DNA from 3 places in the Brasilonema sennae CENA114 genome. Region 2 is predicted to be linked to each of the others. Evidence: riboswitches for the same ligand, from Rfam matches in the RefSeq annotation. Region 2 holds a riboswitch; each other region holds the start of a gene.
The links. A riboswitch is a leader RNA that binds a small molecule or an ion and turns the genes downstream of it on or off. The one in region 2 is predicted to bind cobalamin.
Positions count from the first base shown of each region.

Region 1: it holds a riboswitch for cobalamin, as region 2 does, so the genes downstream of both, DP114_RS19910 (DUF1636 domain-containing protein) here and cobG (precorrin-3B synthase) in region 2, are expected to answer to the same signal.
Region 3: it holds a riboswitch for cobalamin, as region 2 does, so the genes downstream of both, DP114_RS21815 (TonB-dependent receptor plug domain-containing protein) here and cobG (precorrin-3B synthase) in region 2, are expected to answer to the same signal.

Region 1 is NZ_CP030118.1:4,717,237-4,720,519, reverse strand. It holds gene metE (5-methyltetrahydropteroyltriglutamate--homocysteine S-methyltransferase) at 1-1,227, opposite strand, end outside; gene DP114_RS19910 (DUF1636 domain-containing protein) at 1,673-2,053, opposite strand; cobalamin riboswitch at 2,391-2,534, opposite strand; gene DP114_RS19905 (hypothetical protein) at 2,534-2,686, opposite strand; gene DP114_RS19900 (GNAT family N-acetyltransferase) at 2,908-3,283, shown strand, end outside.
Region 2 is NZ_CP030118.1:5,054,581-5,057,863, reverse strand. It holds gene DP114_RS21215 (hypothetical protein) at 1-147, opposite strand, end outside; gene cbiE (precorrin-6y C5,15-methyltransferase (decarboxylating) subunit CbiE) at 411-1,616, opposite strand; cobalamin riboswitch at 1,677-1,831, shown strand; gene cobG (precorrin-3B synthase) at 1,881-3,283, shown strand, end outside.
Region 3 is NZ_CP030118.1:5,191,786-5,195,068, forward strand. It holds gene DP114_RS21815 (TonB-dependent receptor plug domain-containing protein) at 1-1,373, opposite strand, end outside; cobalamin riboswitch at 1,393-1,566, opposite strand; gene psbA (photosystem II q(b) protein) at 1,836-2,918, opposite strand; gene DP114_RS21825 (MBOAT family O-acyltransferase) at 3,224-3,283, opposite strand, start outside.

The DNA.
Region 1 (3,283 bases), 340 kb from region 2:
ATCAAGACGCAATCCATAGGATAAGGAGCGCTGAAAATCATCAATCTTCAGAGTTTTTCTTCTTTCTTGAATTGAGTGATTTACTGGACTAAACTGCTCGAATTGACTCCAGCTTGACTCAAGAAATTCTTGCTCTGTTTTGGTATTGTCTCCTATGATTGTTCGAGCCAATAACACCACTTCTTGAAGTTTCTGTTCTGCAAAACTTAAAACATTTCTTAATGCTGATGGCAGTTGTTTTTCTCCTTTAGCATCGTAGGGAACAAACTGCAAAGAAGCTGATGGCTGAATATCTAGAGACTTTACATGTAAATTGTCTACAATCTCTTGCAATACGGAGAGAACTTGTTCTGGACGAATTTGCCAAATGTTTCTGGCATCTATAATTCCTAATCCCAGTCGCTTATCTTCAGGGAAACCGTAAGTTTTGATTAACTCTAAGTTTCGTCCGCGAGTGAAGTCCAAACTAATTGCGCTGACTGGTAATTCTATGACCCAAGGATAGGTTTCCCCTAAGTCATCAAAGTAAGTAACTAGGTGTAGGGGTAGTTCTACAGACTCAAGTGAGTTATAAACTGTTTGAAAGTGTTTTTTCCAGGAATTGGCATCACCCAAAACTAAGGCAGGTTCGTGCATTTGCACTTCGTCTACTCCCAGATTTTTCAGTTCTGTAAGTAGGTTGATGTAAAGTGGTATTAGCTTTGATACCGCCTCGTCAATATTTGATTCTAGTTTGCTTAAGCGCAGGAGTGTACAGGGACTAAGTATAATGGGGATTGCCCTTTTACCTAATATCTTTTGGGCGCGCTGCACTGTTTGTAAAAAGTCGCTGAAATCTGCTGACAGGATTTCTGAGGCGATTTCAGGGACAAGATAGTGATAGTTAGTATCGAACCACTTTGTCATTTCAAGAGCGGGAATTCCTTCTTTCCCTCGTGCCATTGCAAAGTAGCGTTCTAAGCCGGAAAACTGTTGGAAGGGTTCGGGAATTAAACCAAAACGAAACGCCCAGTCAAGTACATGATCGTAGAGTGTGGTATCTCCAATCCCAATTTTTTCAATTCCTGCATCTAACTGGGTTTTCCAGTTAGCTTCTTCAACTTCTGTTACTGTTTGTAACAACGATTCTGCTGCTATCTTTCCACTCCAAAAGGCTTCTAGTGATTTCTTGACTTCCCTATTTTTACCAATACGGGGATAGCCTAATGTTGCACTTTTAATCTGCATAAGTTTATCTTATTAATGAAAACTAATGATTTGGGTACTACAGCGCCGCTACAGTAGTCAAAAAGGAGGCAAAAAACCCGGTTTCTCTCTGTCGAAAAACTTGAGATCTCGTATACTCAACTCAAATAAACCGGGTTTTTGGGATTAATGTACCGGCGCTCTAGGGATTGGGAACTGAGAACTTTTAGTCATACCGAAATCCGCTTTTCTAACCCCCTTTTAACCCAGGCGATTAGAAATCGCGCGCCAGGTGCTAACTCCTGCGGAGACGCTGCGCGTTCGCGTAGCGTGCGCCTTGCGCTTACAAGTCGGCAAAGCTGCCCAACGCACTGGCTTGACTACACAAACAAAGTCCGCCTACGCGGACTAAATAACAAAGGGGGTATTAGATCCGGATTTGGTATCAGTCCTCAATGAACAACAAGTTAGGTTTAATTTCGCCCACTTAATTAAGTGGTGGAATCTTTGCCAAAATCCCCTTTTTCAGTGCTTGGGGTCGTTCTGACCAAGGCAGTGAACCATCGGGTTTAGCGTAGTATTGACTGGCACATTGCAGAATGGCTTCGGCGCTACTGTCAACTGGCAAATCGCCAAACAAATAGGTTAATTTATCTTGGGCAGCAAAGGCAATGACACAAGAGCGATTACAAGCACTCATGCATTCAACTCCCTGAATTGGGAAATTATTTCGCAATTCCCAGTTTTGCGCAAGTTCCTGAAGCTGCTGTAGTAGTTGTTGACCACCACTTTCACCAACTCGCTTGCCGTCTTGCCAGGTGCTAGCACAAGTCGTGCAAACAAATAAAGTATGTTGTTTGTTGCTCATTGATTTTGAAGTGTATGGGAGGAAGTTCAAACCGCAAATCTCACACAGTGTTGCCAACACCAAAGTCCAGCCCTGCTGACTGTGTGAAAACTATTGCAAAAAATTCTTAACTATCAAGAACAACTCTAAACATTTACACCTAGAAAAAACTAGTACGAATGAGAGCTATACCTAGAGTCGTAATTTTTACCGTCAACTAATCGTATATCCGTGCCTATTGTAGCAAGACATCATCTTGAATGCATCTGTGCCACTATGAGAACGTGAAGCTGGCAAATTGTATAAATTTGTAAAAACATTCATGGGATTGTTCATCTGTACCTCGCAGACGTGCAGAACTAACAAGTTAACTTCGGCGGGCATCCTGGCTGAGAGATACTTATCTCCTTTACAGTTGCGGGACAGCGCCGGATTTACACCGGACTTTCCCCCTTACCTCTAATGGCTGACCCCCATTAGAACCGACTTTATAACAATACCTTACCATACTTCTATCCCACAAATGTCGTCAATCACAATCTTGGGAAAGTCATCGTTTTTCCACGAGTCCTGCGTGGTTTTTTGACCAAATTTGACTTTTGCAAGAGGCTGATTGTGAGCGATCGCGCCTTGCGCGGCTCCCTGCTGGAGCATCGCCTTCCTTATAATTGCTTTGTTTTGCAACTGATCTGTCACGCCAAAACAAGTGGATACAGTTGAAACATAGCGCTTCTCGGTTGCGTGCAATACACAACTGTAGAGACGTTACATTTACGTGCTCTACATTATTCGTAGTGGTGTATGTGATTCAAATGAGAACCGCTATATAAGCCAGTGGATAAATTCCTTAAGCGTGACATTAATCAAGAAAAACTATGAAACAGAACAATGTGTCCTTGCCAACTGAGTGTACGCTTCGCAGTGCAACATCTGAGGATATCTGGTCTATTCGGTTGTTGGTACTGCGCGCAAAACTTGACCCTACCCAAATACGATGGCAGCAATTCTGGGTAATAGAATGTAACAAGCAATTAATCGCTTGCGGACAATTACGCAACTTCTCTGGTGCCCAAGAACTCGGTAGTTTGGTTGTCTTACCAGCTTGGAGAAGTCGAGGTTTGGGGAGTTTTCTGACACAGCATTTGATTACCCAGGCGACTCAACCACTTTATTTAGAGTGTCTGGGTGAGAAACTGGCGCAGTTTTACAGTCGCTTTGGTTTTGTGGCAATTTCCTTTGAGGAGTTACCAC
Region 2 (3,283 bases):
ATTCTTTACCCTTAGAGCAATGCTTAGCTCCTCTACCACCTTATCTGGACTGAGCATTACTCCGAGGATAAAGTTATCAATCTCTAATTTATATGGTTGGTGGTAAATTGCTTCAGACTCAACTTTGACTATTATCTGATATAGCATTGGCTTTAATGTTTATGTACATCCTCAGATATCTACTTTAGTAATATGACAAACAAAGTGGTCTTACGGCAAAGCTTATCAGTGGCAGGTCACATATGAGACACAGCCGAAGTTTAAAGCATCCCTTGGCTACAGATCAACAGATCCCTCTTCAGGAAATATAGAGTGAAAATTACAGTATATTTGTGGAGCAAATATACTGTAATTTTATACATCAAGCCCTGTCCACCTGACAAATAACTCGAAAAGATACTCGCTTCCAACTACTTCCTCACCACCCACTGCGTCACCGGCACCATCGGCTTCCACCCCAAAAACCCGCCAATAGGTGCAGCCCGTTGAACAGCAACACGAATCAACTCCCCGCCTACCTGATTGTGCCATTGCAACAACTTCTGCTCACTTTCAATCGTCACAGCATTAGCAACAAAACGCCCTCCCGGACGCAAAGCTTCCCAACACACCTCGAATAAACCTTCTGTTGTTGCACCACCGCCAATAAAGATAGCGTCGGGTTGGGGCAAATCATTCAATGCAGCGGGAGCTTTACCCGCAACAATTTGTAAATAAGGTGTACCAAGGGCGGCGGCGTTGTCAGCAATATATTGTAGTCGGGTGGAATTTTGTTCAATGGCGATCGCCCGACACCGAGAATGACTCCGCATCCACTCAATACCAATCGAACCACACCCCGCACCCACATCCCACAACAACTGTCCCGGTGTGGGAGCTAAAGCAGAAAGTGTTATTGCTCGCACTTCGCGCTTAGTCAACTGTCCATCATGATGATACGCATCATCTGGTAGTCCTGCTAACCGAGGTAAGGGTATAACTCCAGCATCAGCAATACACTCTACAGCGATCGTATTCAAATCAGCTAGTTCTGTTGTCGTCCATGAAGCGGCTGTGCCTGCGATAATTCTCTCCTGAGAACCGCCCATATGTTCTAGGACGGTAATTTTGCTATCACTAAAACCACGTTTTGTCAAGATTTCAGCGACAATTGCTGGGGTTTCCTTGCCTTCGCTTAAAATCAGAAGACGTGCTCCTGGGTAGATAGCCGCTTGGATGAGAGCAGGAGGACGAGCGTTTAAGCTTAATGTCTCTACTTCGGTGAGTGACCATCCTAGTCTGGCACAAGCAAGGCTGAAGGATGAAGGGGCGGGGATGATAGTCATCTCAGAAATAGGAATCTGGCGGGAGAGAGTGACACCGATACCAAAGCACATGGGATCGCCACTTGCCAAAACGCATACAGATTGACCCCGGCGACGGAGAATTTCTTCTATAGAATGACTGATGGGGGAAGTCCAAATGAGTTTTTCTCGTGAATCGTCTGGTGGTAACATGGCGAGATGGCGTTTTCCCCCGACTATCACTTGTGCATGTTCAAGGAGAGAATAGGCAATCGCACTCAATCCCGATAGCCCATCCTCACCAATACCCACTACCGATAACCATTTCTGCATCTGGCGACTAATGGAAGAATCAAGAAGATTTGGCAAAAAGAAGTATGGCTATTATCTCATGCTAAACTACACACTTGGAGTCGGGAAAGTCCGGTGAAATTCCGGTACTGTGCCGCAGCTGTAATCCGATTTTGCTAGTGCTTAGTAGTTGATAAAACACCTAACAACCAACAAATTCGGTTAGTCAGAATGCTGACTCCAAGGGTGTCTTGTACACACAGTTGTTATCTGCTCTCTGCGTCGCACGGGGAAGGAGTTGTAGGCGTGTCTGGTTGTCCTGGTCTTTTTTATCAAACGTCCGCGCGAGATGGTATTTTATCTCGCATCCGTGTACCTGGAGGAATACTGACTAGTCAGCAGTTTCGTGTCATCGCTGACTTAGCTGACGAGTTGGGAACTGGTTACACTAATATTACCAATCGTGCCAACCTCCAAATCCGTGCAATCCGTACAGAGATTCCGGCTAAATTTTTAAGAGTCCTACAAGATATTGGTATAGCTTCAGCCGTTCCAGAGGTTGATCATCTCCGCAATATCATGGGTAGTCCCACGTCTGGCATCGACTTATACGAATTAATTGATACTCGACCTCTCATCAGCAAATTAGATCACTACATTACCACTCACCCAGAGCTAGCGCCACTTTCACCTAAATTCAGCGTTGCTTTTGATGGCGGTGGTTCTGTGTCGATTGGCGAACGATCAAACGATATCGCCCTGACTGCGGTTATGGTTGATAATAACGTTTACTTCCGGCTCAAACTGAACTTGGGTACATCGCTGTTTGAACCATTTATTGATACAGACATCCTGCTAAAACCAGAAGAGTGTGTTGAGGTTGTAGGTGCATTGGCACAAGTCTATTTGCAGCATCTCACACTAGAGATTGGAAACACAATTCCTCATCGCAAGTCACGTCAGCCACGTTTTTGGGAGATTTTGAACAACTTAGGTATAGAAAGATTTCTTCAAAAAGTTGAACGTCATCTTCCCTATCCACTACGGCGTTTTTCTGTGAAAAGCAGTCATACACAAATTAAGGAGGAATATAGAGATATTGGATGCAATGTCTATTCTAAATACCAACACATAGGTGTCCATCCCCAACGACACAAAGGATTGTCCTACATTGGTGTTGTCGTACCAGTTGGTAGATTAAATACTTTACAAATACGTGGGTTAGCGGATATAGCTGAAACCTATGCTAATGCTACACTTAGGCTGACACCTTGGCAAAATCTTTTGATATCAGATATTCCTCAACAGTGGATTCCCAAGATACAAAGTAAAATTGAAAACTTAGGATTGCATTGGTCTGCAACTAATATTCGCAGTGCCCTAGTTGCTTGCGCTGGTAACACCGGATGTGCGTCTTCAGCAACAGATACCAAAAATCATGCCCTAGCATTAGCGCAATACTTGGATGATCGCGTTATTCTTGACCAACCAATCAACATTCACTTCACAGGTTGCGAAAAATCCTGTGCTCAGCATAGCAGGAGCGATATTGCTCTTGTTGGTTTCAATATTGAAGATAAAGGGGAAGTGGTGGAAGGTTATAAAGTCTGCGTAGGTGATGGTGATAGTCACGAAAAATTTGGACGAGAACTTTACGGTTGGGTGTCCTTTACAGAATTACCTTCACTGCTAGAGCGAATGTTGCAAAT
Region 3 (3,283 bases), 140 kb from region 2:
GATGTAAAAGAGCCATCTGCTAAAGAACTAAAATCTTGGCGTAAGCCTAAATTGACACTGAAGCTAGGAGTAAAGTTGATTTCATATCTGGCAAAAAGCGCTCCTTGATCAAGGCTATCGTCGTAGCTGAGGGTTTGTTGTTCAGTGGAATAGTTGAAGGTGCTGTTACGTGCTGAAGTGTTGCGGTAATCAAAACCGTAGACTAAGGTTTGATTTTTCGCAAATTTCCAACTGTGTTGTGTTTGAATTCCGTAAGAGGTTTGCTCGTTATCAAATCGTCGCTGGGATGAAAGTGTCCCACTACGATTCTCAAAACGAGTATTGAGAAAATCGGCGTAAACTCTTGCTGTGATTAGGGAATCGTTTCCTCCTCCTAGTTTTGAGTTCCAGGTTAAATCGGTGAGAACTTGGTCTGTGTATTTGCGATTGTTGTCAGTCAAGGAGTTAAAATAACCTTGTCCAAACTGAGGTTCGGGTATGGGGACTCCTCCTGGAACTCCTTGATTTTTGTTTAAGTATAGGCTTGAGACAGTAAGAGTATTGCGTTTTCCTAAATTCGCCTCCAACTTAACATTAAAGTTGTTGTAGAGAGTGTCATTGTTTTTCCTGGTTCCTTCAAAGTTGGCTTCTGGGATGGAAAAAGGATAATTGTTATCTGCTTCGGTGCGGTTATATCCCACAACCCAAGAAATATCACCTATTTTCCCGCTATTCTGGATAGTCTGTTCATTGAGTCCGTACGCACCCAGAGTCACTCCCGCTTGTGTTGTCACTTTCTCTGTCGGACGACGAGTAATAATGTTAATCACTCCACCCACCGCATCGGAACCGTATAGGGTGGAACCTCCTCCAGGTAAAACTTCTACTCGTTCAATGTTGTTTGTGGTGATTTCTGAAAGGTCAAAACCACCGCCACCAAGATTATTAATCGGTCTCCCATCTAGTAAAATCAATACTTGTTCGGAGTTAGAACCCCGGATAAATTGACCGCTTAATGCGTTCACTTCTGTCCCTACTGTTCCATCAGGTAAGATTCCGGGGAGAAATCGTAGCGCTTCTCTGACGGTTCGCGCACCCTGCGCTTCCATTTCTTCACCTGTAATGACGTAGACTGGACGGGTAGAATCTTTCACTGTCCCCTCTCGACGAAAGGGAGAGAAAACAGGCTGATTCAACACTTTACCTGTGACTGTAATTTCAATAGGGGGTTCTTGTTCATTTGTTGGCGGACTTATGCTTTGTGCTATTTTTTCTGGTTGTGCAATTTCTCCAGCACACACAGCATAGTTCCACAATATCAAAGTCGTCATTGCACTCATACTAGACACAACGACTTTTACCGCACAACGGCAATTAAAAAGAATATTTAGCATCTGTACCTCGCAGACGATTTTATGTTTCTTACCTCAGGCGGGCATTCTGACTTAGAGACAAAAATTTTGAGTCTCATCACAGCTGCGGGACAGTGTCGGATTTTCACCGTTCGCCTACGGCGTGGCGCAGGCATACTTTCCCCGTTACCTCTGATGGCTGAACCCCATCAGAACCTAGGATTTGCTGTAATTTACCATGCTCAATATATCAATGCAAATAAGAATTGTTGCATTTAGCTTGTTGTTATATTGCAAATACAGCGATAGGCGAAAACCCTTATTTATCAGTAGCTTTGACTTTTTCGATGTCACCACAATTATCGAGCTGCAAATTGTGAGCATGCGCTGCATCCATTTTTGACTCCCATCTATTAATCAAATGAAAAAGCGCCCCTCTTATTCGAGAAGGGCGCTTTTCACTTGTAGAGGACGCGAGACATCGCGTCCTTAGGCTATTAAGAATTAGCCGTTGATCGCAGGAGCAGAAAGTGCTACTGGAGCAACTTCTGTGCTAGCTAAGTCGAGGGGGAAGTTGTGAGCGTTACGCTCGTGCATTACTTCCATACCCAAGTTAGCGCGGTTGAGCACATCTGCCCAAGAACCAATCACACGACCTTGAGAATCAATCAACGATTGGTTGAAGTTGAAACCGTTGAGGTTGAATGCCATTGTACTGATGCCCAGGGCGGTAAACCAGATACCGATGACAGGCCATGCAGCCAGGAAGAAGTGCAAGCTGCGGCTGTTGTTAAAGGAAGCGTATTGGAAGATTAAGCGACCAAAGTAGCCGTGAGCAGCAACGATGTTGTAGGTTTCTTCTTCTTGACCGAAGACGTAACCGTAGTTCTGAGATTCGGTTTCGGTTGTTTCACGAACCAAGGAGGAGGTGACCAAAGAACCGTGCATTGCACTGAACAGTGAACCACCGAAGACACCTGCAACGCCGAGCATGTGGAAGGGGTGCATCAAGATGTTGTGCTCTGCTTGGAACACCAACATGAAGTTGAAGGTTCCAGCAATACCCAGAGGCATACCATCAGAGAAGGAACCTTGTCCGAGGGGGTAAATCAGGAATACGGAGGTTGCTGCTGCAACAGGTGCAGAGTAAGCTACGCAAATCCAGGGACGCATACCTAAGCGGTAGGATAACTCCCACTGACGACCTAACCAGCAGAATATGCCAATAAGGAAGTGGAATGCGACGAGCTGGTATGGACCACCGTTGTACAACCACTCATCTAAGGAAGCTGCTTCCCAGATGGGGTAGAAGTGCAAGCCGATGGCGTTGGAGGAAGGAACAACAGCACCAGAGATGATGTTGTTTCCATAGATTAAGGAACCTGCAACTGGCTCACGGATTCCGTCGATGTCAACGGGAGGTGCTGCGATAAAAGCGATGATGAAACAGATGGTAGCGGAGAGGAGGGTGGGAACCATCAGTACACCGAACCAACCTACATATACGCGATTTTCCGTGGAGGTGATCCACTGGCAGAACCGCTCCCATACGTTACCGCTTTCGCGACGTTGTATTGTTGTGGTCATTGTTGTTATAAGTGCGATAAACTTTTTGAGTCTTATTTATCAGGTAAGTCAGTGATTTACCTGTCATTTATAAATTTAGATCAATTCACTTAAACTGAAGTGCTTATTTAATACTTTGTTACATATTATATTTTCTTTAACAAAAGTAAAGTTATTCATAGAAACATAACGATAACTTTTAGAATGTGTTATCTACCAAAGAAAATATAAACCTAAAATTATCTGTTTATTAACAATCAGATCAAAGCATCCCACGGTCAGTGCATCAGTGCTACAAGTAAAAGAAACACTCTTTCCCTGTTCCCTTAGAAGTCAAAATATATGTAAGGTAAACTGCCTTCAGGAGCGAGTAACAAAACACTGTA